DNA from 2 places in the Mesorhizobium sp. WSM4810 genome. Region 1 is predicted to be linked to the other one. Evidence: riboswitches for the same ligand, from Rfam matches in the RefSeq annotation. Region 1 holds a riboswitch; the other holds the start of a gene.
What was found. A riboswitch is a leader RNA that binds a small molecule or an ion and turns the genes downstream of it on or off. The one in region 1 is predicted to bind thiamine pyrophosphate.
Positions count from the first base shown of each region.

Region 2: it holds a riboswitch for thiamine pyrophosphate, as region 1 does, so the genes downstream of both, thiB (thiamine ABC transporter substrate binding subunit) here and thiC (phosphomethylpyrimidine synthase ThiC) in region 1, are expected to answer to the same signal.

Region 1 covers NZ_JBVVQV010000015.1:115,151-130,454, reverse strand. The annotation lists gene AC0L3O_RS21575 (ABC transporter ATP-binding protein) at 1-842, shown strand, start outside; gene AC0L3O_RS21570 (ABC transporter ATP-binding protein) at 845-1,813, shown strand; gene AC0L3O_RS21565 (hydroxymethylpyrimidine/phosphomethylpyrimidine kinase) at 1,930-2,694, opposite strand; gene AC0L3O_RS21560 (thiamine phosphate synthase) at 2,685-3,290, opposite strand; gene AC0L3O_RS21555 (thiazole synthase) at 3,287-4,060, opposite strand; gene thiS (sulfur carrier protein ThiS) at 4,065-4,262, opposite strand; gene thiO (glycine oxidase ThiO) at 4,231-5,232, opposite strand; gene thiC (phosphomethylpyrimidine synthase ThiC) at 5,229-7,058, opposite strand; TPP riboswitch at 7,160-7,276, opposite strand; gene AC0L3O_RS21535 (ABC transporter ATP-binding protein) at 7,359-8,999, opposite strand; gene AC0L3O_RS21530 (ABC transporter permease) at 8,996-9,919, opposite strand; gene AC0L3O_RS21525 (ABC transporter permease) at 9,923-10,837, opposite strand; gene AC0L3O_RS21520 (ABC transporter substrate-binding protein) at 10,920-12,428, opposite strand; gene kdgD (5-dehydro-4-deoxyglucarate dehydratase) at 12,535-13,440, opposite strand; gene AC0L3O_RS21510 (FadR/GntR family transcriptional regulator) at 13,504-14,256, opposite strand; gene trxC (thioredoxin TrxC) at 14,453-14,899, opposite strand; gene AC0L3O_RS21500 (bifunctional aminoglycoside phosphotransferase/ATP-binding protein) at 14,938-15,304, opposite strand, start outside.
Region 2 covers NZ_JBVVQV010000005.1:257,947-273,250, forward strand. The annotation lists gene AC0L3O_RS10330 (ABC-F family ATP-binding cassette domain-containing protein) at 1-1,756, opposite strand, end outside; gene AC0L3O_RS10335 (thiamine diphosphokinase) at 1,758-2,402, opposite strand; TPP riboswitch at 2,505-2,618, shown strand; gene thiB (thiamine ABC transporter substrate binding subunit) at 2,662-3,675, shown strand; gene thiP (thiamine/thiamine pyrophosphate ABC transporter permease) at 3,768-5,387, shown strand; gene thiQ (thiamine ABC transporter ATP-binding protein) at 5,387-6,154, shown strand; gene AC0L3O_RS10355 (M48 family metalloprotease) at 6,446-7,873, shown strand; gene AC0L3O_RS10360 (RNA polymerase factor sigma-32) at 8,104-8,967, opposite strand; gene AC0L3O_RS10365 (amino acid ABC transporter substrate-binding protein) at 9,313-10,086, shown strand; gene AC0L3O_RS10370 (amino acid ABC transporter permease) at 10,248-10,928, shown strand; gene AC0L3O_RS10375 (amino acid ABC transporter ATP-binding protein) at 10,925-11,698, shown strand; gene AC0L3O_RS10380 (CarD family transcriptional regulator) at 11,898-12,479, opposite strand; gene fdxA (ferredoxin FdxA) at 12,947-13,285, opposite strand; gene AC0L3O_RS10390 (RNA-binding S4 domain-containing protein) at 13,537-13,923, opposite strand; gene AC0L3O_RS10395 (helicase-related protein) at 13,938-15,304, opposite strand, start outside.

The DNA of each region.
Region 1 (15,304 bases):
TCGGCCTGCTGCCGAAGAAGGTCGGACGCATTGCCGAGGGCTCGATCGCGCTGCGGCGCAGGGACGGCACGGTCACCGAACTGACCGGCCTCGATCCCGAGTCGCTGCGCAAGGTGCGCGGCAACGATATCGGCATGGTGTTCCAGGAGCCGATGACCAGCCTCAATCCGGTCTACAGCATCGGCGAACAGATCGCCGAGCCGATCCGCATCCATCTCGGCAGATCGCACCGTGATGCGGCCACTGATGCCGTGCGGCTGCTGGCTCAGGTCGGAATTCCCGACCCTGATCGGCGGGCGCGGCAATACCCGCATGAGCTGTCGGGAGGGATGCGCCAGCGCGCCACCATCGCCATGGCCTTGTCGTGCGATCCGACCTTGTTGATCGCCGACGAGCCGACCACCGCCCTCGACGTCACCATCCAGGCCCAGATTCTCGACCTGCTGGCCGCGCTGCAGGCGCAACGCGGCATGGGCATTCTATTCGTCACGCACAATCTCGGCGTCGTTGCCGAGATCGCCGACCGGGTCGCGGTGATGTATGCCGGGCGCATCGTGGAATCGGGTCCGGTGAGCGAGGTGTTCAACCGTCCGCGTCATCCCTATACCGCCGGGCTGATGCGTTCGGTGCCGCGGCTTGGCCAAGCCACCACGCTCAAGGCAGCAGGAACGCCGCTGCCGACCATCGCCGGCAATGTTCCATCGCTTGCCTTGCTGCCCAAGGGCTGCTCTTTCGCGCCGCGTTGCGCCCTGGCTGTCGATGCCTGCCGCACTGCTGTACCGCCATTGCTCGCGGCGACGTCGACCCAGCAAAGCCGCTGTTTGCGCTGGGAGGATCTCTGACAGTGGACGATCCCTTCCTTTCAGTCAGGAACCTGACCAAACATTTTGCGCCGACGGCGTTCTCGCGCGGTCCTGTCGTCAGGGCGCTGGACGATATTTCCTTCGACATCGCGCGCGGCCAGGTGGTCGGCCTCGTCGGCGAATCCGGGTCTGGCAAGACCACGATTGGCCGCTCGGTGCTGCGTCTCATCGAGCCGACGTCCGGCGAAATAAGGTTTGACGGCGTCGATATCACCAAGCTGAGCGCCGGGCCTCTGGCTCGCCAGCGCCGCAAGATGCAGTATATTTTCCAGGATCCGTTCGCCAGCCTGTCGCCGCGCATGACCATCGGTCAGATCCTGACCGAAGGCCTCGATATTCAGGGCATCGGCAGCAGGCGCGAGCGGCGGGCGAAGGCTGAGAAGGCGCTTGCTGCTGTTGAGTTGCCAGTCGATGCCTACGATCGCTACGCCCACGAATTTTCGGGCGGGCAGCGCCAGCGCATCGGTATCGCCCGGGCGCTTACGCTCGAACCCGAATTCATCGTCGCCGACGAGCCGGTCTCTGCCCTCGATGTCTCCATTCAGGCGCAGATCATCAATCTTTTGCGCGACCTGCAGGTCCGGCTCGGCCTGACCATGCTGTTCATTTCGCATGACCTGGCCGTCGTCGAATATATCTGCGACACGGTGATCGTTCTCTACCTCGGCCGCATCATGGAAGTCGCGCCTGCTGCCGCGCTCTATGCCCGGCCGCAGCATCCCTATACGCGCGCGCTGCTCTCGGCCATTCCGTCGCTCGACCCGCTGGCCAGGCAAGGCCGGCAGGTGCTGAAGGGCGACATTCCAAGCCCGGCAAATCCGCCGACCGGGTGTGTTTTCCGAACCCGCTGCCCGGTTGCCCTCGACGCTTGCGCCGGCATCGTCCCGCCATTACGGGCAACAACGTCCGATGGCCATTTGAAGGCCTGCATTCGCGACGACATCGCTTGAGACAAGACCCGACAAGGCGATTTACTTCGCGTGCTGTCTGAGAGACTCTCCGAAGGAAGGCGAAGAACCGGCCGCCAGCTTGCTGCCCAGAAAAGCCCCCGCCAAGCTCAACCGCCTCAATCCCGAGAGATCGATTTCCGAAGCTTCTCGAAAACCAACAGCTTGCTTTTGCGCACGCCGTCTTCAAGCAGGCTTCCGTTTGCCAGGTGCGCGGCGATGGCGCTGGCCAGCGCGCAACCCGTCCCGCGCATCGATCCGCCAAGACGCGGCGCATCGAAGCGGATGGGCTCTTGATCGGCGCGCAGCAGGATGTCCGTCGATCGACACCCCGCGGCGTGGCCGCCCTTGATCAGCAGGGCCTGCAATCCGGCGGTGAGCAATTTCTGACCTTGTTGCAATGCGCCGTCCTCGTCGATGGCCAGGTCTGAGCCGGCAAGGACAGCCAGTTCGATGAGGTTGGGTGTGACGAGACGGCAAAGCGGGATGAGTTCATGCTTCAGGACGCCGATAGCGCCTGTGTCCAGAAGCGGCCAACCCGAAGAAGAGACCAGCACCGGGTCGATGACTGCCGGTATCTGTGGGTTTTGGCGCAGCACATCCGCGACGGCGACGATGGTTTGCTCCGTCGCGAGCATGCCGATTTTGATCGCCCCGACCGCATTGGCTTGCAGCGCGGCACGCATCTGATCGGCCACCAGACCGGGTTGCAAATTGTGGATTTGCGTGACGGCTTCATGCGTCTGCACCGTCACGGTGGTAATGGCAAGGCAGGTGCGCAAGTCGAGGGCGGAGATCGTCTCAATGTCGCGGACTATGCCGGCGCCGCCGCTGGAGTCCGAGCCGCCGACGACAAGCACATGCGGTTCGCGCCTCAACGCCATCGGCTCGTCTTTTCGATCCACTGGCGCGTTCGCGCTTCCGGATCGGCATCCAATGTGATGTCGGTCATTACCGCGGCGCTGTCCGCACCGGCACCGAAGACGCCCTCGATCCGGTCGGGATTGAGGCCGCCAATCGCGACCAGAGGTGTCGGCGCGATCCGGCGCTTCCATTCGTCAAGCCGTTCGAGCCCCTGCGGCGCCCATTTCATCTGTTTCAGGATGGTCGGATAGACTGGGCCGAGCGCGATATAGTTCGGTCTGGCGGCAAGGGCTGTTTCGAGTTCGAGATGGTCGTGCGTGCTGAGGCCGAGACGGAGACCCGCAGCCCTTATCCGGGTAAGGTCCGCCGCTTGCAGATCTTCCTGTCCGAGATGAATGAAATCGCAGTCCTCCTCGATCGCCAGCCGCCAGAAGTCATTGATGATGAGCTGGCATTTGTAACGGGCGCACAAGGCCTTCGCCTTACGGATCTCGGCGCGCAACGCAGCCTCGTCGAGGTTCTTGACGCGAAGCTGCACCAGCCTGACGCCGAGCGGCGCCAGCCTTTCAATCCAGGCGGCGCTGTCGACGATCAGATAAAAAGGATCGAGTTTCATTGAAAGACTGCCCGGCCAATTGTCGGCGTCGATGGGACGGCGAGGTCGCGCGGCTCGAGCAGGCCCGAGCGATACGCCTCACGGCCGGCATCGACCGCCTTGCCGAACGCGCGCGCCATGCCGATCGGATCGGCGGCCTTGGCCACTGCCGTGTTGAGGAGCACCGCGTCGAAGCCGAGTTCCATCACGAGAGCCGCGTGAGATGGGCGGCCGAGGCCCGCATCCACGATCAGCGGGACATCCGGGAAATGGCCGCGCATCGAGCGGAGCGCGGTGATATTTACCGGTCCAAGCGCAGAACCGATCGGCGCGCACCAGGGCATGAGCACCCTGCATCCGGCTTCCAGCAATCGCTCGGCGACGACGAGATCGTCCGTCGTGTAAGGAAATACAGCAAAGCCGTCGTCGCACAAGATTCGCGCGGCCTCGACCAAGCCGAAGACGTCAGGCTGCAGCGTGTCATGATTGCCGATCACCTCGAGCTTGATCCAGTTCGTGCCGAAGACCTCGCGCGCCATATTTGCGGTCGTGACGGCTTCCTTGACGGAGTGACAACCGGCGGTGTTGGGTAGGACATGCAGCCGCAGCGATTGGATAAGCGACCAGAATTTCTCGCCACCCTTGCCGCCGGCCATTTCGCGGCGCAATGAGACGGTCACCGCGGACGCGCAGGATGCCTTGACCGCATCGGCAAGAATGGCGGGCGAGGGGTACTGTGCGGTGCCGAGAAGCAGGCGCGACGGAAGCTTGGTTCCGTAAAGCTCGATCACGTTGCTAACCTCCTTGCATGGGTGAGAGGATTTCGATCCGGTCGCCGTCCTTCAGCTGGAACAGCGCCCGCTCAGTCGCGTGCACAACCTCGCTGTTCACTGCCGTTGCAAGCCAGTTGCCTTCGTAGTCGAGCGCCGCGAGAAGCTCCGCCAGGGTGGCGGCGGTGATCTCATGCGCTTCGCCGTTGACCGTCAGTTTCATCAGCAAGTTCCACCGGTTTGTCAGAATCGAAAACAAGGTCGGCCGCCCGACGCGCCATGGCGGGGGCCAGAAGGAAACCATGGCGGTAGAGCCCGTTGATCGCGACGGTCCTGCCATGCGCTTCGACGCGCGGCAGGTTGTCGGAAAACGCCGGGCGAATGCCGACGCCCGTCTCAACGATCGCGGCCTCGCCGAAGGCGGGATGAACCGAATAGGCGGCGTTCAGGAGTTCCATTATCGCCCGCACCGTGACCGGCTCCGTGGACAGACTCTCGACCATCGTTGCACCCGCCATGAAATGATGGTCGGCGCGCGGCGCCAGATAGAGCGGCAAACGCGGGTGCAGCAGCCTGACCGGGCGCGACAGCGAGATGTCCGGTGTACGCAGGATCAGCATCTCGCCGCGAACGCCGCGAAGCCTTTCATCGCTGGACGCCATTCCTATGCAGTCGATCTCGCGGTCGAATCCCGTCATGTGCAGGGCGTCCATTCCGAAGCGGAACTCGACGCCGCTTCCGGCGAGTTTTTCATGCAGCGCCGCCATTGCACGGCGTGGGTCGAGATGGGCTTCGCCCGGGAAGAACAGCCCGCGACGGAAGCGGTCGGCGAGATCGGGTTCCAGGAGCGCGATTTCGTCTTCGTCGATCCGCCGATGACCCGACGTGCGGCTTGCAAACCGGTCGAGTTCGCCCGCATCCCGCGGCGTTGCCAGAACGAGCGTTCCGGCCCGCGTGACATGACCCGGCAGGACCGCATCCCACCAGTCGGCGGCATCGCGTCCGAGATCCAGCACCGGCTGCTCGGCGCTTTCGCGCTCGCACCAGGGCGCCAGCATGCCGCCGGCCATCCATGATGCGTTGCCGCCAAGGCCATGCCGGGTCTCGGCAATGGTTACCGCAGCACCGCGGGCGGCGAGTTCGAAGGCGGCGGTGAGGCCGGCGACGCCAGCCCCTTTGACCAGCAGCCTCATGACGGCTCCGGCATCTTCGGCATGGGCGGTTCGCCGTCCACCGGCATATAAAGATTGCCGCCCTCGCGGTACTTCGCGGCCATCGCCGCCATGCCCTCTTTCTGTGCCTCGGCCCGAATGTCGTGGGAGATGCGCATCGAGCAGAATTTCGGCCCGCACATCGAGCAGAAATGCGCCAGCTTGTGCGCCTCCTTCGGCAAAGTCTCGTCGTGGAAGGAGCGCGCGGTTTCGGGGTCGAGCGACAGGTTGAACTGGTCTTCCCAACGAAACTCGAAGCGTGCGCGGGAAAGGGCGTCATCCCTGACCTTCGCCGTCGGATGACCCTTGGCGAGATCGGCGGCGTGCGCGGCTATCTTGTAGGTGACGACGCCCGTTTTGACGTCGTTGCGGTCGGGGAGACCGAGATGCTCCTTGGGCGTGACATAGCAGAGCATCGCCGTGCCGTACCAGCCGATCATTGCCGCGCCGATGCCTGAGGTGATGTGGTCGTAGCCGGGTGCGATGTCGGTGGTCAGCGGCCCAAGCGTGTAGAAGGGCGCCTCGCCGCAGACTTCGAGCTGCCTGTCCATGTTCTCCTTGATCTTGTGCATCGGAACATGGCCCGGCCCCTCGATCATGACCTGGCAATCCTTGGCCCAGGCGACCTTTGTCAACTCGCCGAGCGTTTCCAGTTCGGCGAACTGCGCCGCGTCGTTGGCGTCGGCGATCGAGCCGGGACGAAGGCCGTCGCCGAGCGAGAACGACACGTCGTAAGCGCGGCAGATGTCGCAGATTTCCTCGAAATGCTCGTAGAGGAAGCTTTCGCGGTGATGATGCAGGCACCACTTGGCCATGATGGAGCCGCCGCGCGACACGATGCCGGTGACCCGGTCGACCGTCAGCGGGATGTAGTGCAGCCGCACACCGGCATGGATGGTGAAATAGTCGACGCCCTGTTCGGCCTGTTCGATCAGCGTATCGCGGTAGATTTCCCAGGTCAGGTCCTCGGCGATCCCTCCGACCTTCTCAAGCGCCTGGTAGAGCGGCACGGTTCCGATCGGCACAGGCGAATTGCGGACGATCCATTCGCGGATGTTGTGGATGTTGCGACCGGTCGACAGGTCCATGACGGTGTCGGCCCCCCAGCGGATCGCCCAGACCATTTTTTCGACCTCTTCGGCCATCGACGAGGTGACGGCTGAATTGCCGATATTGGCATTGATCTTGACCAGGAAATTGCGGCCGATGATCATCGGCTCGCTCTCCGGGTGGTTGATGTTGGCTGGAATGATAGCCCGTCCGCGCGCTATCTCGTCGCGCACGAATTCCGGCGTGACGAAGTCCGGGATCGCCGCGCCGAAAGAGTTGCCGTCGCGCTGCATCCCGCCGCGTAAGCTCTCGCGGCCGAGATTCTCGCGAATGGCGACGAACTCCATTTCGGGGGTGATGATCCCGGCGCGCGCATAGGCAAGCTGCGTCACCGCTTGGCCCGTTTTTGCCTTTAGCGGCCGGTGGCGCACGGGAAATTCCGGCGTCAGGCGCTCACCTGACGCAAAGCCGTTGTCCTCCGGCCTGACACTGCGGGCATCGTGGAATTCGACGTCGCCGCGCACCGTCACCCATTCATTGCGAAACCTGGCGAGGCCCTTTTCGATGCTGGTTTCGACAGTCGGGTCCGTATAGGGGCCGGACGGATCGTAAACGGTGACAGGCGGTTCGCCTGCCGTCGGATGGACGGCGATTTCCCGCATCGGCACCCTGATCTGCGGGTGAATCAGGCCGGGTTTGTGGATTTTCCTTGAGGCGGGCAGCGGTCCCGTCGACACGGCGGGGGAAATGGCATTCATTTTGAGGCTCCTTTGCTCATGCATTGGAGACCCAGTTCTGTGCCGGAAGGATGAAAAGACGCTTCTGCCTGCCTGCTTACAGGTTTTCGGGCATGGACTCCCCCAAAGCGCTTGCACCGTCCCTACGCCAGTATGAACTGGATCAGGTTCAACGGGTCACTGCGCCGCGAAAGCCAGCAGTATCTCAGCCCCTTGCCGGGACCCCCCTGGTGAATGGGTCAAATTGAGCGGGCGATCGCCATTTTGTCAAGCGCATTCGGCCCATCAATCGGCAACGCTTGCTGGGCGCGCGCGGACGAACTATTGAGCCTGCGTTAGCCATTTGGGCTGCGGCACCGCCTGCAGCAGGCTTTGCGTATAGTCGTGGCGAGGCGCCCCGAACAGCGCCGCGGTTTGGCCTTCCTCGACAATCCTTCCGTCTTTCATGACCATGATCCGGTCGGCGAAATGGCGCACGATCGGCAGGTCGTGGGTGATGAAGATATAGGAGAGGCCGAGCCTCGTCCTGAGGTCGGCCAGAAGGTCGATCACCTGCGCCTGGATAGAGACGTCGAGCGCCGAAACCGCCTCGTCGCAGACGATCAGTTCCGGCTCGCTGGCAAGCGCGCGCGCAATGGCGATGCGCTGCCGCTGGCCGCCGGAAAACTGATGCGGGTAGCGCTCGGCGTGCTCCGGCAGCAGCCCCACCAGTTCCAGGAGCTCTGCCACGCGAGCCTTCCACCTGTCCTTCGGCAGGATATCGCGGTGGATCACCCAGGGCTCGGAAATGATCGAATAAACGCGCATGCGCGGATTCATCGATCCGTATGGGTCCTGGAAGACCATCTGGACCTTGCGCCGAAACGCCATGAGGCGCTTTCCATTCATGTCGAAGATGTTCTCACCGGCAAAGACCGCGCTGCCGGCGCTTGGCGCGTTCAGCCCCAACAGCATGCGCGCGACGCTCGATTTGCCGGAGCCGGACTCGCCGACGATGCCGAGCGTTTCTCCTCTCCTGACCTCGAAGCTTATGTCGTCCACCGCCTTGAACGTCCGCTTGCTGCTAAAAGCTCCGGAAGCAAGCTCATAGTGCTTGGTGAGATGTTCCACCTTGAGCAGCGTCTCGCCGGCGATCGCCGTCGAACGCCTGTTCGGCGCCTCCGCTGCGTTGCCGTGGGGCAGGGCGGCGATGAGGCGGCGCGTATAGGGGTGCTGCGGATTGCTGAAGACCTCCTTGGCGATGCCTGTCTCGACGACCTTGCCGCCGTTCATGACGATGATCCGGTCCGCCATGGACGCGGCGACTTCGAGGTCGTGGGTGATCATGATCAACGCCATGCCGGTTTCGCGCTGGAGATCGCGCAGCAGATCGAGGATCTGCGCTTGCACGCTGACGTCCAGGGCAGTCGTCGGCTCATCGGCGATCAGGATGTCCGGTTTCAACGCGATCGCCATGGCAATCATCACGCGCTGGCGCTGTCCGCCCGAGAACTGATGCGGATAGAAGTCGACGCGGTTTTGCGGCTCTGGAATGCCGACGCGCCGAAGCAGTTCTATCGTCTTGGCGCGTGCGCCCTTGCCGCTCTCTGCGCCGTGGCTCTCATAGACCTCCTCGATCTGGCGCCCCACCGTGTAGACCGGGTTCAAATAGGCGAGCGGATCCTGAAAGATCATCGCAATCCTGCGGCCGTTGATGCTTCGGCGCGCCTCGGCACCGAGGCCTGACAGTTCGACGCCATCGAAGAGGCAGGAGCCGGCCACGATGTCGCCTGGCGGACAGTCGATGAGATCCATCACCGTGCTGGTGCTGACGCTCTTACCCGAACCGCTTTCGCCGAGGATCACCAGCGTCTCGCCACGGCTGACGTGGAAAGAGACATCGTCGACGGCGCGTATCGGTTCATCGTCCGAAAGAAAATCGACGGTCAGACACTCCACCTTGAGAATGGTCGCGTTGCTCATCGGGCAGCTTTTCGCAATGTCTGAAGGCGCCAGCGTTGCTGCGGATCGGCGACGGTGCGGGCCCAGTTCGAGAGGATGTTGAGCGACAGCGTCGTCAGCATGATTGCAAGGCCCGGCCAGAATGCGATCCACCAGGCGGTGGCGAGATAGCCGCGGCCGTTTGCGACCATTGCGCCCCAGGTGAAGTCGGGTGGCTGAATGCCGAGGCCAAGGAAACTCAGCGCCGATTCCGACAAAATGACGGTCGCGAAATCAATGGCTGAAATCGTCACCAATGTCGGCAGGACCAGGGGGGCGATGTGCCGGATGATGATCCGGGCCGGCTTCGCGCCCATGGCTCGCGCCGCGCTGACGAACATGCGCTCGCGCAACTCCAGCACTTCCGCGCGCGCCGTTCTGAGGTAGATCGGCATGCGCGTCACGGCGAGAACGATCACCAGGTTGGTGATGCTCGGACCCAGCGTGTAGAGCACGATGAGCGCCAGCAGCAGCGAGGGAAAGCTCATGACGACATCGGCGAGGCGCAGGATGAGATGGCTGTACCAGCGCTCCGAATAGCCCGCTATCAGGCCCAGCGTTCCACCGACCAGCATCGACGCGAACACCGCCGCCGCGGCAATGCCGAATGTGTTCTGCGCGCCGACAATCAGCCTGGCCAGGATGGGCCGGCCGAGGGTGTCGGCGCCAAGGACGTAGATCCAGCCACTGGCCAGCGAGAACGGGGCAAGATTGCGCTGGCGCAGGCCCAGCCGCGAAGCGGCATCGCCCACCAGCCACGGGCCGAGGACCGCAGCGAGCACGACGATCACCAGGAAAATGGCGGCGGCGAGCGCAAGCCTGTCGCGCTTCAAATAGGCGAAAAGCACGCGGCCGCTGCCTGGAACGGCCGCCGGCTTGATGTCGGGGGTGATGATCGTCATGGCTCAGTACCGGATGCGCGGATCGAGAACCGCGTAGAGGAGGTCGATCGCGATGTTCAGGATGAAGATGGCGGTTGCCGTCACCAGGATGGTCGACTGGACGACGGCAAAATCGCGCTGGATGATCGAATCGATCATCAACTTGCCGATGCCGGGCCAGCCGAATATCGACTCCACGACGACGGCGCCGTTGACGAGGCTGGTCGCCAGGTCGCCGGCGACCGTGACGACGGGCAGCAGCGAGTTGCGAAGCGCATGGCCGAAGATGATCTTCTGCCGCGGCAGGCCCTTGGCCCTTGCGGTCTTGATGTATGGAGAGGCAAGCGCCGACAGCATGGTTCCGCGCACAACCTGCACCAGGAGACCGAAAGGGCGAAGCATCAGCACGAAGGTCGGCATGATCCAGTGGACCCAGGTGCCGGTGCCCGATGTCGGCAAAAGCCCGAGCCCCACGGCGAAGACAAGGATGCCGACGATGGCGACCCAGAAATCCGGCGCGCTTGCGCCGGCCAGCGAGACGAGGCTGGCGATACGGTCGAAGATGCTGCCTGGCCACGCGGCCGCCAGCGAGCCGACAAGGATTGCCAAGGCGGTCGACAGCGTGATCGCGACGACGGCCAGCTTCAGCGTTTCCGGGAACGCCTCGAGCGCGACCTGCATCGCCGAGCGGTTCTGGCGCAGCGATTCACCGAAATCCAGCTGCAGCAGATCGCGCAGATATCCCAGAAACTGCCAATGGATCGGCTGATCGAGGCCGTTCAACCGCGCGAACGCGGCCCGAGCTTCTGCAGTCGAGTCCAGAGGCAGGTACAAGGCGGAAGGATCGCCGGTGAGCCGTGTCAGGAAAAAAACCAAGGTCAAAAGACCGATGACCGACAGGATGCTGTGCGACGCCCGGCGTCCAAGATAGATTATCATTTCGGATGCCCTTCGGCGGATATCGACGGAGGCAGCGGGTCAGGGGGCGCAGGGCGACGACCGCCTGGCACCCCCGTATCGCTCAGTCTTTGATGGCGATATTGGCCAGCGGTATTTCGCTGTTGGTGGTGATATCGGGCTTCCATTCCAGCCTGGTGCCAACCCGGGTGTAGCCGATCATGTGGAACATCGGGATGTCCGCCACCACTTCGTTGCGGGCCTTGCCGAAAATCGCCTTAAAGCTGTTGGTGCGGGCTTCGCCGGTCGCCGCCAGTGCCTCGTCTATCTGCTTGTCGAATGCCGGATCGGCCAAGGTCGAGTAGCTGCCACTCGATCGATAGAAGATCGGCACCGTGAAGGCCGCATCGCCCTTGTTGTTGTCATGCATCATCTGCAGGAGATTGGGGCCTCGCTCCGCCGGGAACGGCTTTTGCAGATAGCGCAGCCAGTCGGCGACATCGAGCATGGTAAGCTTGACGTTGAGACCGGCGTCCTGCCACATCGTCATCATCGCCTCCATCGCTTCGGCGCCGTTCGGATAGATGCCGTTTCGCCCGATGAGCTTGATCTCGGTGTCGACCGCGACACCCGCCGCGCGCGCCTCTTCGATGAGCTTTTTCGCCTCTTCCGGATCATACGACCAAGGCTCGAGCGCATCGTCATGGCCGTTGATCCCGGAGACGACCATCTGCGACGCACGCTTGACGTCGTCGCCGAACAGCTGCGCAAGGCCCTCCCAGTCGATCGCCAGGTTGAGCGCCTTGCGCACGCGCAGGTCGTCGAGCGGCGGCTCGGCGGCATCGATGCGGATGGCAGTGGTTTCGGAGTTCAGGTAGGCGAAATCCGTCTCCGGATTGCTGGCGTCCTGGATGGCAATCGACGGTGTCAGGTCGGCTTCCCCGGTTTCCACCATGGCGGCTCGAATCGAGGATTCGGGTCGCCAGACATAGGTTGCCTTGGTGATCTGCGGCTTGTTGCCCCAATAGCCGTCGAATGCGTCCAGCACCACGGTCTGCGGGGAAAAGGTCGACAGCGTGAACGGGCCGGTGCCGACCGGATCGTTCACCGCCTGGTCGACCGGCGTCTTCGGCGAGACGATCATGACCACGCTCAACAGCGTCGGCATGATGGGCTCGGGCCTGTCCGACTTTATTTCGACGGTCAGCTTGTCGACCGGCGTCAGCGTCAGTTTGGCATCGCCGAATTTCGCAATGTTGCTGCAGGTAAGCTTGCCGCTGATCATCCGGTTGATGGAGAAGACGACCGCATCCGCATTGAGTTCGGTTCCGTCCTGGAAGTTGACGCCCTCGCGCAGCTTGATCCGCCAGGTGGTCGGGTCCACGCTGGTCCACTCCGTCGCCAGTTTCGGCTGGGGCTGTCCGCTGACCGGATCGATGACGGTCAACGATTCAACCACGTTTTGGCTGAGTATCTGGCCGACATTGGTGATGATGGTGCCGCAGGGCTCCAGATTGGCCGGCTGCTCCGGCAGGACGATACGGATCTCCTGCGCCGCTTCCTGTGCGACGGCCGATGGCGCGGCAGCGGTCATCAATACGACAGCTGCAATCGCATGAATGCTTCTGTTCATGTCACTCCTCCCTTTGAGCTTCCGTTTGGGATCTTCCGTTTTTGGCTGGCGCACGAGACGATCCTCCTCATCCCGTGCGGCCGACAATTTGCCGATCTCGCGGCAGCTAGGCGGCGATCTTCTCGATCAGTCCGCGCAGCACGTCTTTCTCCTGCGGCTTCAGATCGGTCAGCGGCGGCCGAAGCGGGCCGGGTGTCCGTCCGATGAGCTCGACGCCGGCCTTGATGATCGACACCGGATAACCTTGCTCGCGATCGCGCAAAGCCGCGAAGGGGAAGAAGAAGCTGTGGAGGATTTCTTCCATCACAGCGCGATCACCTGTCCGCATCGCCCTGTAGAAGCGCTGGGCCAATTCCGGCACGAAGTTGAAGACCGCGGAGGAATAAGTCGTCACGCCGGCGCCGTTGAAGCCCTCGGCGAAAAGCTCATGCGTGGGCATGCCACCGATGTAGCAGAGCCGATCGCCGAGCTTTGCAGTGACGTGGCGGACAAGATCTATCTTGCCTGTGCCGTCCTTGAACCCGATGAGGTTTGGGCACGCGTCAGCAAGGCGGGCAACGGTGTCGGCATTGGCGACCGAGTTCGCACGGTTGTAGATGATGACGCCGAGGCCGGTGGACTGGCACACGGCTTTGACATGCCGAAAAATCCCTTCTTGCGAGGCCTCCATCAGATAGTGGGGCAGAAGCAGGAGACCGTCGGCTCCCGCAGCCTCGGCGCGGCGGGCGATTTCCGTGGCGAGCGCCGTGCCGTAGCCGCAGCCGGCGATGATCGGCACGTCTCCCGAGGCATCCTTGGCCGCGCGGGTAACGTCGGCGACCTCTTCCGGCGACAGGGAGAAGAATTCACCGGTGCCGCCGGCCGCGAACAGGGCAGCGGCACCGAACCCCGACAGCCATTCGACATGCGCGCGATAGCTTTCGAGATTGAGGCTGAAATCCTCGTTGAAATGCGTGACCGGAAACGACAGCAGCCCTGAAGCGACACGCGACTTGATTTCATCTGGCGACAAAGGAACTCATCCCACAAATTAATATGATGTCATCTAGATTCATATGATGAGTATCCAGACGAGTCAACCGCCGGTGTTGTCCTGATTTGTCGGGCGCCGGATGGTCAGGGCGCGATAGCGCTTTATCCCGGTCACCAAATGGCGGCGCATCGCCTCACGCGCCTTTTCCGGGTCGCGGGCGAGGATTGCATCGGCGATTTCCCTGTGCTCCTGCAGAATCGGATGGTCGCGATTGGGCAAGGGGTCGACGCCGCCCATCATCGTCTTGAACTTCACCCGCGGGATCATCCGCCGGCCGACATGTTCGAGGAAGGCCTTGAACCTGGCGTTATTGGTTGCGGCGGCGATCGCCATGTGGAACTGGAAGTCGGCATCGTCCGTGGGTTGCCCTTGCGCCATGAGGTCGGCGAACCTTTCGACCTGGGCCTCGATTTCGGCCTCTTGCGCCGGCGAGCTGCGGGCGGCGGCAAGACCGGCTGCCTCGACTTCGATGCCGATGCGCAGCTCGAGCTCTTCGATGATGTCCGAGATCTTGTTCGTTTCGTCGGTGAACAGCTTCAATCCCTCGTCGACGGGTTTCGCGCCGAGAACGAAGACGCCGGCGCCTTGCCGCGATTCCACCAGTCCGTCGGCGCGAAGCGCGGCAATGGCCTCCCGGACCACGGTGCGGCTGAACCCGAACCGGTCGATCAGCGCGGGTTCTGTCGGCAATTTATCGCCAGGCGCATAAAAGCCGGCTTCGATCTGGTCGCGCAGCGCATCGGCAACTTGAGAGACGAACGACCGCCGGGACGTTCGATGTTCGGCCTGCTGCATGGGTCCTCCCAACTTTGCCGGATCTGAGGATTCATACTCCCAGTGCGGGCCAAAAGCGAGGTCATCATATGAAAATTCGTCGTTCGATGTCTCGAACTTCTTAAGGTCATCATATGGCTTTTGTGCTCAGTGTCGGCCATCAATTCGCCCGTCGTGCTGGGCACGGCGATCAGCGAAATCCACGCAGTAGCAGCTTTCAGGCTGCGGCCGGCAGGTGATCGCGGACCCACCTGACGATCTGTCCCGCCGTCATTGCGCCGGATGTGCGCGCAACCTCCCGTCCGCCGTGGAAGATGATCATGGTCGGAATGCCGCGGATGCCGAGCCTGGCTGCAACGGCCTGCTCATTGTCGGAATTGAGCTTGATCAGTCGAACATGCGGCTCCAGTTCGTTGGCTGCCGCTTCATAGGCCGGCGCCATCATCTTGCACGGGCCGCACCATGGTGCCCATATGTCGACGACGACGGGGAGGCTGCTTCGCGTGACCTGGCGATCGAAACTCTGTGCATCGACGTCTGCCGGATGACCCGAGAACAGCCTGGAGCCGCACTTTCCGCATTTCGCGTCCCCGGCATCGCCTGCCGGCGGCAGGCGATTGACCCCGCCGCATTTGCCGCAAACCACCAGTTTTTCCTGCGTCATTCCCATTTACCCGTCTTTATGCGCGTCGATCGTCGCCGTCACGATGCGGTCTTGAGTGGAGGATTCTGCGCAAAAGCGACCGCGTCCGAAACCTTGGCCAATTCTGCGGCGATATCGGCGAGCTTTCGATCGGCGTCGACCTTGCGCCAGTTGGACGGGGTAGCCTTTCGCTGCAATTGCCGCGACAAGATATCGACTGTGGCGTCAGAAGGACCGCCACTGCGCTCGCTCACCCGCTGCCAAAGAACGAGCGGATCCGCCTCCAGCCAGAATCCGGCGAAAGCAACGTCTCTGCCGTTTGCAGCTTTCTCGATGCGGTTGCGATCGGCCGGCCGGTCAAAGACGGCATCGGCGACCACCGAACCGCCTTCGGCAATGATCAAGTCGGCGCGCCATGCCATTTCG
Region 2 (15,304 bases), on a different contig from region 1:
TGGCGCGCTCCTTGTCGAGCGCGGCGATGGTCTTCTGGAATGAGGCCGGGTCGCGCTCGTAATAGGCCGGGTCGGCGATATTGTCCTCCAGCCGTGATATCGAGGCGGTCACCGCGTCGATCTTCTTGGGCAGCGATTCCAGCGCGAATTTCTGCTTGAACGACAGTTTTTTCGCCGGGCCCTTCGGCGCAGTTGCCTCGGTCCTGGCTGCCGCCGCCACTTCACTCGTCTCGGCCTTCGGCCGTGCCTTGCGGTCGTCCAGCCTGGTGCCGCCGCGCTGCGCCAGCATGTCGGAATAGCCGCCGGCATATTCGATCCAGCGGCCGCCGCCTTCCGGCGCGATCAGGCTGGTCACCGTGCGGTCGAGGAAATCGCGGTCGTGGCTGACCAGGATGACGGTGCCGGCAAAACCGGCGACCAGTTCCTGCAGCAGTTCCAGCGTCTCCATGTCGAGATCGTTGGTCGGCTCGTCGAGCACCAAAAGATTTGCCGGCCGCGCCAGCACGCGGGCGAGCAGCAACCGCGCCCGCTCGCCGCCCGAAAGCTCGCGCACCGGCGTGCGCGCCTGTTCCGGCTTGAACAGGAAGTCCTTCATGTAGGAGACGACGTGGCGCTGCTCGCCGTTGATGACAAGGTTCTCGCCGCGGCCGTCGGTGAGATATTGCGCCAGCGTCTCTTGCGGGTCGACCGCCTCGCGTTTCTGGTCGAGCGTGGCGATCTCCAGATTGGTGCCGAGTCGCACCGTGCCTGAGTCCGGCTTCAATTCGCCGGTCAGCATCTTCAGCAGCGTCGTCTTTCCGGCGCCGTTCGGGCCGACCAGGCCGACGCGGTCACCGCGCTGGATGCGGGTCGAGAAACCCCTGACCACGGTGAGGTCGCCAAAGCTCTTCTCGATGTTCCTGGCCTCGATCACCAGCTTGCCCGATTCGGCGGCGTCGCTGGCCACCATCGTCGCCGCACCCTCGGCGCCACGATGGCCGCGAAAGCGCTGGCGCATGGTCTGCAATTCGCCGAGCCGGCGCATGTTGCGCTTGCGCCTTGCCGTCACGCCATAGCGCAGCCAGTGCTCCTCGCGCACGATCTGGCGGCCAAGCTTGTGCTGCTCGCGCTCTTCTTCTTCCAGAACGGTGTCGCGCCATTCCTCGAAATGGCCAAAGCCCTTGTCCAGCCTGCGGGTCTGGCCACGATCGAGCCAGACGGTGGCGCGCGACACGCGCTCGAGGAAGCGGCGGTCGTGCGAGATGACGATCAGCGCCGAAGAGGTGCGGGCGAGCTCCTCCTCCAGCCATTCGATGACCGACAGGTCGAGATGGTTGGTCGGCTCATCGAGGAGGAGAATGTCGGGCTCCGGCGCCATGACGCGGGCCAGGGCAGCACGGCGGGCTTCGCCGCCGGAGAGATCGTTCGGCCGTTCCTCGCCTGACAGGCCGAGATGCTCCATCAGATAGGTGGCGCGGTAGGGATCGTCGGCGGGTCCGAGCCCCGCCTCGACATAGGCGCGGACGCTGGCGAAACCATCCATGTCGGGCATTTGCGGCAGGTAGCGCACTGTTGCCGAAGGCTGGCGGAACACCTCGCCATCCTGCGGCTCGATCAATCCCGCAGCGATCTTCAGCAACGTCGACTTGCCCGAGCCGTTGCGGCCGACCAGAGCGATCTTGTCGCCCGCCGACGCCGTCAGTTCCGTCCCGTCGAGCAGCGGCGTGCCACCGAAGGTCAGTTTTATCCCGTCGAGATTGAGAAGCGGCGGCGCCATGTCAGCTTTCAGGTAGGGGGAATGGATGGGCGAGCAACAGCGCGCGGCCGCTGCCCAGCGCGACTTCGAGCCGGCCCTTGACCTCGTTGGAAATGGTCAGCGACGAGCCGAACGCCACCTCGACATGGTTCAGCGGCCATTTGGCGCCGGTCACGGTCAGACCGGCAAGGTCGGAGAAGCCGAGAATCGAAAACAGCGTGCCGTCGGCGTAGTCGAAGCCGGCCTTTCCGGGAAGCAAGGGCACGCCTTCCTGTGCGCCACTGGTCAAAAGCACCTCTGTCCCTGCCTCGGCCAGCCGGACCCCGAGCGCCAGGTGCAGGAAGGCGTGGTCGGTGCGCTTGCCGCCGAACGCGCCGGCGAGCACGAGGCTGGTCGCGCCGCGTTCGAGCGCGGCGGCGATAGCCAGTTCGCCGTCGGTCTTGTCCTTTTCTGCCGGAAACACCTGGCGCGGCACGGCGGCGAGCTCGTCCGGCAAATCCGCCGGCACCGAATCGAAGTCGCCGACCCAGAGTTCCGGCGTCAGGCGCAGAGTCCGGGCATGGCTGATGCCGGCGTCGGCGGCGATGACACGCGTGCCTTCGACCTGGCGGTCGAGCAGCGGCGTGCCGATAAGGTCGCCGCCAAGCAGGATGGTGAATTTGCTCATATGCGTGGCCCTTACCAGCCCTGCTTGCGAAACGGAAGGCCGCGGTCTGGATGCCCGGCAAACTTCCGCTTGCGCCGCAGATGGGCCGGGCCTATGTGTCGAAGCGCTCTAACGGGGTGCTGGACGCGATCTTCGCGGGCCGGCTGAGAGGCAACCTGCCAACCCGCTGAACCTGATCCGGTTTGTACCGGCGGAGGGATTAGACGTTTCGGACAACCCGACGCCTCAATTCCCTTCAACGCCAACGAAGGAGGCGCCGATGCGCACGTTTTTATACACACTTGTTTCGGCAGTGCTGCTCGCGGCGACCGTTCTCGCCGGCACCGGGCCGGCATCCGCGCAGGAAAAACTCACCGTCTATACCTATGAGAGCTTCACCGCCGAATGGGGTCCAGGCCCGGCGGTCAAGAAGGCGTTCGAGGCCGAATGCGGCTGTATTCTCGAATTCGTCGCGGTCGCCGACGGCGTCGCCCTGCTCAACCGCGTCGGGCTCGAACGGGCCGCGACCAAGGCCGACATCGTGCTCGGCCTCGACACCAATCTGACGGCGGAAGCCAAGGCCACCGGCCTGTTTTCGCCGCATGGTGCCGTCATCGACGTCAAGGTGCCGGGCGGCTGGAGCGACGATATTTTCGTGCCGTTCGACTATGGTTATTTCGCCGTCGTCTACGACACCGAAAAGCTGAAGACGCCGCCGAAGAGCCTGAAGGAATTGGTCGAGGGCAATGCCGATGAAAAGATCGTCATTCAGGATCCGCGCACCTCGACGCCCGGTCTCGGCCTGCTGTTGTGGGTGAAGTCGGTTTATGGCGACAAGGCGCCCGAAGCCTGGGCCAAGCTTAAGGCAAAGGTGCTCACCGTGACGCCGGGCTGGAGCGAGGCCTACGGCCTGTTCACCAAGGGCGAGGCACCGATGGTGCTGTCCTATACCACGTCGCCGGCCTATCACATGGTCGCCGAAAACACCCAACGCTATCAGGCAGCGTCCTTCGACGAGGGCGCGTATCTGCAGATCGAGGTTGCCGGCATCACCAAATCAGGTGCGAAGAACCCGTTGGCGAAACAGTTCCTGACTTTCATGACCGGGCCGAAATTCCAGGATGTCATTCCCGAGACCAACTGGATGTTCCCTGCCGGCAAGACCGAGAAGCCGCTCAATCCGGCTTTCGACAAGCTCGTCAAGCCGACCAAGACGTTGCTTTTCAGCCCCGAAGAGGTCGCCGCCAATCGCAAGGCCTGGGTCGACGAATGGCTGTCGGTGATGAGCAAGTAGCTTGTGATTGAGAGATGATCACTCTACGGCGCCGGGAACTCGGCCTCAGCCATATTTTCTGCTTCGACGATCGTTGAACTAGGCAGGGCGGCATGCGTACCGGATATCCTGCCGACCCCCGCGTCACCGCCGGCACAATTGCGCTTGCCGCTGTTGCGCTGCTGATCGGCGGCGCGTTCGCCGGGCTCATCGTCGAAGGCGCCCGCGATCCGTCCGGCGCCGCGTCGGCCTTCGATTCCTACCTCTTCCGCGTCGCCCGATTCACGTTGTGGCAGGCATTGCTGTCGACACTGCTCTCCGTCGTGCCAGCGCTGTTCGTGGCGCGGGCGCTGTCGCGGCATCCGCGCTTCTTTGGTCGCGGCCTGATCCTGCAGCTCTTCGCCGTGCCGCTCGCGCTGCCGGCCATCGTCGCAGCACTCGGGATTCTGGCACTCTATGGCCGTGCAGGCTATTTTGCCGGCGTGCTCAGCGCGATCGGCGGTCAGGGCTGGCCGGGCATATACGGCCTGTCCGGCATCCTCGTCGCCCATGTCTTTTTCAATCTGCCGCTGGCGACGCGGCTGTTCCTCGAAGCGCTTGCGACAGTGCCGGCCGACCAGTGGCGGCTGGCGAGCCAACTCGGCATGGGCGCCAGGCCCGCCTTCCGGCTGATTGAATGGCCGACGCTGCGCGCGGCGCTGCCGGGCGTCGCCGGGCTTGTCTTCATGCTCTGCATCACATCCTTTACCATCGTGCTCACGCTGGGCGGCGGGCCGCGTGCGACGACGCTGGAGGTCGCCATCTACCAGGCGCTGCGTTTCGATTTCGATCCTGCCCGCGCGGTGACGCTGACAGTGCTGCAGATCGCGCTGACCTTCGTCGTCGTGCTGGCATTGATGCGGCTCGGCGCCAATACCGTCGGCGACGCCAACCTGCCGGCGGCTTCGCGCCGCTATCTTTCGGCCGGCGCCGCCGAGACCGTGCTGAACGCAGCATTGATCATCCTCGCTTTGCTGTTCGTCGCCGGGCCGATGGCGGCCACGGTGACGTCAGGCTTTGGCGCCGATCTCGGCCGGCTGGCCGGCGAGAGCGCGGTGCGGCAAGCGGCGCTGACCAGCGCCGTGCTCGCCTTGCTGGCGGCGCTGCTTGCAGTGGCGCTGTCGCTGTCGCTGGTCATGGCACGCCGGGCGCTGGCCTTGAGGCGTCGCGTCGGCGCCAGGACGCTGCTCGAATACGCCACCGATACCGGCGCCGGCTTCGTCCTCGTCGTGCCGCCCGTCGTCATCGGCGCCGGCTGGTTCCTGCTCCTGCGGACCGTCAGCGACGTCTTTGCCATCGCCCCTGTCATGGTCGTCGCCGTCAATGCGGTGATGGCGATGCCGTTTGCCATCCGCGCCATTCGCCCCGGCTATGATGCGGCGAGCGAACGCCACGAGCGGCTCTGTTTGCTGCTTGGCATTTCGGGCTGGAATCGTTTCCGGCTGGTCGACTGGCCGTCGCTGCGGCGGCCGCTCGCCACCGGTTTCGCGTTCGCGATGGCTTTGTCGCTCGGCGATCTCGGCGTCATTGCCCTGTTTGGCAGCGACTCCCTGCAGACGCTGCCTTATCTCTTGCTGGCCCGCATGGGTAGCTACCGCACGATGGACGCGGCCGGCCTGGCATTGCTGCTCGGCCTGGTCTGTCTCGCGCTTGTCCTGGCCGCGGACTGGCTGGGACGGGGAGAAAAATCATGATGCTCAACAGCGAAAACGGTACGGCTGTGCGGCTGGAAAAGGTCTCGTTCAGCTATGGCGAAGCGCCGTTTTTATTCGATGTCGAGTTCGCCGCCTCGAAGATCACCGCCATCATGGGGCCGAGCGGCTCGGGAAAATCGACACTGCTCAACCTGGTGGCCGGCTTCGAGACGCCGCGATCGGGCCGCGTGCTGATCGGTGGCGGCGATGTCGGCGGCAAACCGCCTTCGGCGCGGCCAGTGTCGATGGTGTTCCAGGAAAACAATCTCTTCGCCCATCTTTCGGTCGAACGAAATGTCGGCCTTGGCCGCTCGCCATCGCTCAGGCTGACCGAGGCCGACCACGCTGCAATCGCCGGGGCGCTCAAGCGCGTCGGCCTTGCCGGCAAGCAACGGCGCCTGCCGCGCGAACTCTCCGGCGGCGAGCGGCAGCGCGTCGCGCTCGCCCGCGTCCTGGTGCGCGACCGGCCGGTGCTCTTGCTCGACGAACCGTTCGCCTCGCTCGGACCGGCCTTGCGCGACGACATGCTCGATCTGGTAGCCGACCTCCAAGCGGAGCGGCGCATGACGGTGCTGTTCGTCACCCATCAGCCGGAGGACGCCCACCGTATCGGCCAGGACATGGTGTTCCTGGACAATGGCACGGTTGCCGCAACCGGGACTGTCGCCGATTTTTTTACCAAGGCTGGACCGGAAGCCTTTCGGCGCTATATCGGTGCAGGTCCGTTTGGCGCAGGATCACGAGATGTTGCCCGGAAGCGGACATAATTTACGGCCAAACCGGCTTCAGGCGATGTGGCGTTTGCTTGCCATGGTCAAAGTAGTGTGGCTAGGTCCTCCGATACTGGTCCGGCATAGGTTGTGATTTGCCACTACGGTGCCATCCGCGCTCGTGGGCTCGAACGACGCTGTGGCAGTTGATTTTGCGCATGATCTGAAAATCGATGCCCGATTTTCGGGCCATGTGCTGAGAGCCGAAAGGAAGCTGTTCTGCCGACCGGCACAGACAGAGTGAGAAGGAAACCGCTGGCGCGCTTCCTGGCGCTGGCCGGCTTTGCCATGGCGTTGGCAAGCTGCCAGATGTTCACGCCTCCGGACGTTCAGGAATCCGGCTTCCAGCCTTCCAGCAAACCGGTCACCGTCGACAATGTTGCCGCCAACAGCAAGGTCGCCGAAATGGCCAAGGCGCAGCATCCGCGCATCCTCGCGACCTATGGCGGCGAATATTCCGATCCCAAGCTCGAGCGCATGGTCGCCAAAGTCGTCGGCAGCCTGACGGTGGTTTCGGCCAACCCGAGCCAGACCTACCGCATCACGATCCTCAATTCGCCCAACGTCAACGCTTTCGCATTGCCTGGCGGCTATCTCTACATCACGCGCGGCCTGTTGGCGCTGGCCAACGATTCGGCCGAGCTCGCCGCGGTCATCGCGCATGAGATGGGCCATGTTACTGCAAACCACGGCTTGCAGCGCCAGCAGCTCGAGGCCGAGGAAGGCTTTGCGACAAAAGTCGTCTCGGATGTGCTCGGCGACAGCCCGACCGCCAAGGCGGCACTGATCCGCGGCAAGTTGCGGCTTGCCCAGTTCTCGCGCAATCAGGAGCTGGAGGCCGACGGCATCGGCATCAAGTCGATCGGCGAGGCGGGCTTCGATCCGTTTGCCGCCGGCCGCTTCCTGCAGTCCATGTCGGCCTACACCGATTTCCGCTCGATCAGCGGCGCCACCGACGCCAGCCTCGACTTCCTGGCAACGCACCCGAACACGCCGCAACGCATCGATCTGGCGCAGCGCCACGCCCGCCAGTTCGGCGCGCCCGGCGTCGGCACGCGCGACCGCGACGCCTTCCTCGCCGGCATAGACGGGCTGCTCTATGGCGACACGCCGGAGGAAGGCTATGTGCGTGGCGAAACCTTCCTGCATCCGGGGCTCGGCGTGTCGTTCTCGGTGCCCGACGGCTTCATCATCGACAACTCGGCCGCGGCGGTGACGGCAACCGGGCCGGGCGACATAGCGATCCGCTTCGACGGCGTCTCGATCGACAGGAACCGATCGCTGACCGACTACCTCCGCAGCGGCTGGGTGGCCGGTCTCGACCAAAGCAGCGTGCGCCAGGAAACAATCAACGGCAACGAGGCGGCGACGGCGCATGCCAGCGCCGAGGGCTGGCAGTTCGGCATCGCGGTGATCCGCGCCGGCGGCCAGGTCTACCGGCTGCTGACGGCAGCCCCCTCCGCCAGCACCTCGCTGGACGCGGTGGCGCGCTCGGTCAGCGGCTCGTTCCGGATCTTGAGCGCGGCCGAAAAAGCAGCGCTGAAGCCGCTGCATATCCGCGTCGTCACGGTCCGGCCCGGACAGACCATGGGTTCGCTCGCGGCGCAGATGGTCGGCGTCGACCGCAAGCTCGACCTGTTCAGGGTGCTCAATGCAATGTCGCCCGGCGCAGCCGTTTCGGCGGGCGACAAGGTCAAGATCATCACCGACAGATAGGGTGTGTCGATATTCAGGTGATGCCGGCCCGCAAACGGCAATTTCCTGCGCTTCCGACCTTCGCCGGCCGGAGCACTCATGAGCGGTCGCGGCAGTAAGGCTACGGCCGGCGTAGGCCGGTGCTCACGTACTTTATGTACGCTCCGCTCCGGTTCTCGGAAACCACCTGGTTTGGTCGCTTCGCGCCCGTGTTCGACTCCGACTCGTCCTAACCTGAATCGCAACACACCCTAGGCGGCGGTCGCCAGAAACTCGGGGTTTTGCTTCACCAGCGCTATCTTGAGCTTTTCCATGGCGCGTGCCTCGATCTGGCGGACGCGTTCCTTGGAGATGCCAAGCGCCTCGCCGAGGGCTTCGAGCGTCGCGCCCTCGTCGCTCAGCCGGCGTTCCTCGATGATCCTGAGCTCGCGGGCATTGAGCGCGCCGAGCGCGGTTTTCAGCCAGATAGAGCGGCGTTCGACATCGATCGTGTCGCCCACCACTTCGTCCGGCAAAGGATCGTCCGAAACCAGGAAATCCATTCGCTCGGTGGCGCCCGCATCGTCGGCGAGCGGCTGGTTGAGCGAACTGTCCGGGGCCGAAAGGCGCGAGTCCATCATCGCCACATCCGCCTCGGAGACGCCGAGCGCCACCGACACCTCGCGGTAGAGCGAGGTGTTCGAGATCGGCTCGGCACCGTTCGCCAAGCGGGCGCGCAGGCGCCGCAAATTGAAGAACAGCGCCTTTTGCGCCGAACTGGTGCCGCCGCGCACGATCGACCAGTTGCGCAGGATATAGTCCTGCATCGAGGCACGGATCCACCATGTCGCATAGGTCGAAAACCGCACCTCGCGCTCCGGTTCGAAACGGGCCGCTGCCTCCAGCAGGCCGACATGGCCCTCCTGCACCAGGTCGCCGAGGGGCAGGCCATAGTGGCGGAACTTCGAGGCCATGGAAATAACCAGCCGCATATGCGCCATGGCGATTTGGTGCAGTGCCTGCTGGTCGTTGTTTTCCTTCCAGCGCAGCGCGAGAACATGCTCCTCGTCGCGCTCGAGATAGGGGGCTTTCATCGCCGCGCGGACCATGGTTCGCCCTGCCGTATCTTCCATCATGCCACGCTCCCTGTTCCGGGCGTTGCGGTGCGTTCGCTCGCCCCTGAGCTGGCATCGTGGTTGAATTGGCGACGCCGCGCCCTACAACAGCCAACAAACGTGCCACCCGCGCGAATGGTTCCGCCGCTGATGTCGCGTGGATTGCACTGTTCGAACGCTCGATACGGCGGTCGCTCCTCGGCCGGTTGGCGTGAGTCGATGTAGTTTTGAGAATTGGATTTCGAAAGTGTCTCATTTTTGAAATCTGGTTCCTTATTTCGCCAGGCTGCATCTGTCAGTTTCCGGCGCTCACAAATGCGCCGGACGCCGGCCCCGGACGCCGGCCAATGACGGGATCACAGAAAAATGAAATGGCTCAAATCGCTTATCGTCGCCGCAACACTGCAGGTACTGGCAGGCACATCAGGCCATGCCGGCGCCAATCTCGATCAGATCAAGCAGGCCGGTGTCTTCAAGGTCGGCACGGAAGGTACCTATGCCCCCTTCACCTATCATGATGCCTCGGGCGCGCTGGTCGGCTTCGACGTCGAGATTGCCAAGGCGATCGCCGAGCGACTCGGCGTCAAGGCCGAATTCCTCGAAGGCAAATGGGATGGGCTGATCGCCGGCCTCGACGCCGAGCGCTATGACGCTGTTATCAACCAGGTCGGCATCACCGAGGAGCGCAAGGCCAAGTATGATTTCTCCGATCCCTATATTGCTTCCAAGGCGGTGCTGATCGTGCGCGGCGACAATACCGACATCAAGAGCTTTGCCGACCTGAAGGGCAAGAAGGCGGCGCAGTCGCTGACCTCGAATTTCGGCAAGCTCGCCGAAGCGAACGGCGCCGAACTCGTCGGTACCGATGGTTTCGACCAATCGATCCAGCTGCTTCTTACCGGCCGCGCCGATGCCACCATCAACGACAGCCTGTCCTTCCTCGATTTCAAGAAGCACAAGCCCGACGCCAACGTGAAGATCGCCGCGCAGGAAGAAAATGCCGACTATTCCGGCGTGCTCGTGCGCAAGGGCGATCCGGAACTGGTCGCCGCCATCAATCGGGCGCTGGCCGATATCAAGGCCGACGGCACCTACCAGAAGATCGCCGACACTTACTTCGGCCAGGACGTTTCGAAGTAGGCGCATTTCACGGAGCGGGCCGGTTGCCGGCCCGCATGGCAAAGGATCGCGGCGAGCCGTCTTTGACGGCCGCCGCTTTTGGCGTGATATGACGACACTATGGTCGCGCCTCGATGCTGCCGGGCCGATTTTTGGGCGGCAATCTCGCAAGGAGAGTTTTCGTGCCGCACTGGCTGCAATTGATGCTGGATTCGTTGCCCACGCTGCTATGGGCCGCGCTGATCTTCACCGTGCCGCTAACGCTGCTGTCGTTCGCATTCGGTCTCTTCGTAGGACTGGTCGCAGCGCTCGTCCGGCTGTTCGGCCCGAAGCCGCTGGTCGCCGTGGTCCGCTTCTATGTCTGGATCTTCCGTGGCACGCCGCTTCTGGTGCAGCTCTTCCTGATCTTCTACGGCCTGCCCTCGGTCGGCATCCTGCTCGACGCCTTTTCAGCCGCGTTGATCGGCTTCACACTCAATATCGGCGCCTATACGTCGGAGATCATCCGCGCCGTCATAGGCTCGGTGCCGAAGGGGCAGTGGGAGGCGGCCTATTCGATCGGCATGACCTGGGGCCAGGCGATGCGACGCACTATCCTTCCACAAGCGGGCCGCGTCGCGGTGCCGCCGCTGTCCAACACCTTCATCTCGCTGGTCAAGGATACATCGCTGGCCGCCGCCATCACGGTGCCGGAGATGTTCCAGGCGGCGCAGCGCATCGTCGCCACCACCTACGAGCCGCTAATCCTCTATGTCGAGGCGGCGGCTCTCTACCTGGCGCTGAGCTCGGTGCTGTCGGCGTTGCAGACGCGCCTGGAAAAGCGGCTCAACCGCTATGGCGGCTTCCTCGAGGCGCGCCCATGATCGGCCTCACCGACATCGAGAAGCGCTTTGGTGACAATCTCGTGCTGAAGGGCGTGACCGTCACCATCGAGGAAGGCAGCGTCACCGCCCTTGTCGGCCCCTCGGGCGGTGGGAAAAGCACGCTTCTGCGCTGCATCAACCTGCTCGAGATCCCGACCTCGGGCACGGTGCGCATCGGCGACGACGCGCTCGAATTCCATCCCGGCGGCAAGGTTCCCGGCAGGGCCATCCAGCGCCTGCGGCTTCAGACCGGCATGGTGTTCCAGAATTTCCAGCTGTTTCCGCACCGCACGGCGATCGAAAACGTCATGGAGGGGCTGGTGACGGTGTTGAAATGGCCGGCCGGGCGAGCGCGCGAGCGGGCGCTCGCCCTGCTCGAAAAGGTTGGTATGGCGCACAAGGCCGACGCCTGGCCGGCGACGTTGTCAGGCGGCCAGCAGCAACGCGTGGCGATCGCCCGGGCGCTGGCGCCATCGCCGAAAGTGCTGCTGTGCGACGAGCCGACTTCGGCGCTCGATCCGGAACTGGCGCAGGAGGTGGTCGACGTGCTCGGCCAGCTCGCCAGCGAGGGCACCACCATGGTGATGGCGACGCATGATTTGCGCCTCGCCTCCAAAATCGCGCAGGAGGTGGTGTTCCTCGACGCCGGCAGCGTCGTCGAGAAAGGCCCCGCCGCGGTTCTGTTCAGCAATCCGGAGCGCCAGCGAACCAAGCGGTTTATCGCGACGCTGAAGCAGGAGGCAGAGAAGGAAACCGGTGGCGAAATTTAAGGCATGTCGCCCAAAAAGTGCGTAGCGGTTTTGGGGTGACGATCACTAATGCAGGGCGCGCGGTGGTTTTGCGATCACGACATGCATAACAACAACAACAACCTAAAGCGCGTCGCATGAATCCAGTCAAACGCGACGAGCTTAGGAATAAAAAAACCCGGCGCGAGGCCGGGTTTTTCCAAATTAAGGCGAGAAGCGCTCAGGCTGCTTCTTCCTGCTCGGCTTCTTCGTTGTCGGCCTTGGCGCCGCGCTTCGGTCCCTTGTTGAGGTTCACCTCGATGAGGCGCACCGCTTCGGTTTCCGACATGCGGTTGACGGCCGCGATCTCGCGCGCCATGCGGTCGAGTGCCGCCTCATAAAGCTGGCGTTCGGAATAGGACTGCTCCGGCTGATTGTCGGCGCGGTAGAGGTCGCGCACAACTTCCGAGATCGAGATCAGGTCGCCGGAATTGATCTTCGCATCATATTCCTGGGCGCGGCGCGACCACATGGTGCGCTTGACGCGGGCGCGGCCCTGCACGACCTTCAGCGCGCGATCGACGTAATCCTCTTCCGACAGCTTGCGCATGCCGATGGAGGTCGCCTTGGCGACCGGAACCTTCAGACGCATCTTGTCCTTCTGGAAGTCGATGACGAACAGTTCCAGCTTGTGGCCCGCAACTTCCTGCTCGTCGATCGAGACGATCTGGCCGACGCCATGCGCCGGATAGACGATGTACTCGCCCGTCTTAAAACCGTGACGCGCTGCGCTGGACTTCTTCTGCGGGGTGATTGTTGCCATTACGCCATGAACTCCTTGGTGTGGAACCGGCATTCTGCCGGTCGAACTCGCGCGATCGGGTACCGATCGTTAGCCGCACAACTACGAACCCACCGGAAAAGCCGAGGGCGGCAAATCGCATAGTCGCGACTGCCTGCCCCAGATCACTCTGGTCCGGATTGAAAAATTCACCTTTCAGTGATTTGGGGCGTTTGCGCCATAAATCGACGTTGTGTCACCGGCATGTTTGGTTCGTGTAGCACAAAAAGTCGGAAGAATCAAGGTTTTGCTGCACGCGCGAAGGTCAAGCGCGATCTCCGCCTGTCAAGGCAGTTAACGTGCGGTGCCTGTCAGCACGCGTGACGCCGATCAAACCGGCGTCGCCATTACGGTGCCACGCGCTCGTTTTGGACGCGCAAGGACGCTGTGACACTTTGATCTGGCGCATAGTCCTTCCGAAAATCGATTTCGATTTTCGCGGTCGAGCGCTAGTCACCCTGGCCGGGCTCGGGAGAAAAATATTTTTCGAACTTGCCGGCCTCGCCATCGAAGGACTTGGCGTCGGCCGGAGGCTCCTTCTTGGCGGTGATATTGGGCCATTTATCGGCGTATTCGGTGTTGATCTGCAGCCATTTGTCGAGCCCTGGCTCGGTGTCCGGCTTGATCGCGTCGGCCGGGCATTCCGGTTCACAGACGCCACAGTCGATGCACTCGTCGGGATGAATGACGAGCATGTTCTCGCCCTCATAAAAACAGTCGACCGGACAGACCTCGATGCAGTCCATGTATTTGCATTTTATGCAATTATCGGTCACGACATAGGTCATCGGTCGGCTCCGGGACGTCCCGTTTTATCAGGGCGACGTGGCGTCCAATCGGACGCATAAGGTACGCTCTAACACTTTGAATCCACGCATCGTGCTCTTGGAAAATCGATATCGATTTGTGGGCCGATGCGGTAGGCTTTCTTGGTGAGGTAACGTCTTTGCCTGCCGCTTGCAAGGGCAGCCATTGCGCGTGATGCCGGTGTTTCCGGAATGGATTTCCTGCCGGTGATGCGACGAAAGCCGGTTATGCGTCAGTCGTCGCCGAACAACCGGTCGGTTTCCCGGCGTTCCTTCTTGGTCGGGCGGCCGCTGCCGGCATCACGCAGTGCGGGGATCGCATCGCGAACGGCCTCGCCCTTTGGTGCCGGCGGCGGCGAGATATCCTCGTAGAGCAAGCGCGCTTCCTCGGCGGGACCGCGCCGGCTGCCGGTGCCGAGCACCTTCCAGACGAAGATGCGCCGCTCGAGAGTGATGGTCAGGACGTCGCCGAGGCGGACCAGATCGGAGGCCTGCGCTGCTTTGTCGCGATTGATGCGAACGCGTCCGGCCACCACCAGCTTCGCCGCCAGCGAGCGCGATTTCACCGCACGCGAAAAGAACAGCCATTTGTCGATGCGCTGGCGGGCACCAGTGACCATCGGAGCGAACGAACTTACTTCTTCAGCTGGTCGCGCAACGCGGCGAGCTTGGCGAAGGGGGAATCCGGGTCGAAGCGCACCGGACGCTCCTCGCGAGGCTTCGGCTGGAACGCGGGCTTTCCACCAGGCGCGCCGCCCTTGCCGTCCGGCCTGCCGCCTTTCCAGTCGGGCCGGCTTTCGCGACGATCGGGGCGCTCGCCCTGCGGCTTGCCGTCGCGCCGTTCGCCTGGCTCGCCCTGGGGCTTGGGCTTGAACTTGCTGCGGTCGAAGCGCGGCTTGCCGGCGCCGTCGCGGCGTCCTTCACGGGCGGGCCGGTCGCCTGGAGCGCCGGCCTGCTGCCCGGCCTCTGCCGGCGCGTTGCTGCGGCCATCGCGCGCTGCTTGTCCGCTGCGCGGGCGATTGTCCCTGTCACGGGGCCGGTTGTCGTGGTGGCGGTGGCGTGGGCGCTGGTCGAAGCGGCCCTGCCGCCACAACAGGATGGGTTTTGGTTCCTCTGCCTCTTTCTCGGCCTCTGGAGCAGCCTCGCCGGTGGCGGCTTCCGCCGCCGCGGCAGGTTCGGCCGAGACTGCTGCCGTTGCGGGCGAGGCTTCGGAAGCCGGCTCCGCCGGTGCGACCTCAAGCACGGCGGTTTCGGGTGCTGCCTCTCGAGCTGCGGCTTCAGCTGCAGGCAGTCCCTCTACCGTGACCTCAGGCGGACTTTGCAGCTGAGCTTCTGCGACAGGTTCCGCTTCGGCAGCGGGTTCCGCGAGAGCCTCCGCCGTGGCTTCTGCCACTGCATCCGGCTCTGGACTGTCGGCCGGCGCCTCGGCGGCTGCGTCGGCAATCGCGGTTTCCGCTGCCTTGGCCTGCTCGGCTTGTGCCTCCGCCGCCTGCTTGGCCGCGGCGGCTTCGCGCGCGGCATTGTCCTGTGCCTCGAGCCGTGCCTTCACCTCGACAGCCGGCTTCGGCTCGGCCCGGTAGCCGAGGCCTTTCAGAATCTCTTCCATGTCGTCGGCCGTGGCGCCGAGAATCGACATCATCGGCGGCGTCACCATGAAGGACTGACCGTCATAGGCGCCGTCGGGGCGCTGGCCGAGGCCCGGCTTCCAGTTGGTTGCGGGCCGGATCAGGTCGGCCAGCCGTTCGAGGATGTCGACGCGCACCGCACGACGGCCGAGATTGCGGTAGCCGGCCAGCTTGTAGAAGGTCTTGTCGAAGGTGGGATCGATGACCACCGAGGTGCGGCCGGAGGCCAGCGCGTGAACCACGTCGCCAAAGCCGGGCTTGTCCTTGCCGTCGTTCTGCAGCGCCCACAACAGCGTCACCAGTCCGGCCGGGGCCGGCTTGATCAGCGCGGGCACGAAGACGTGGTAGGCGCCGAAGCGCACGCCGAGCCGGCGCA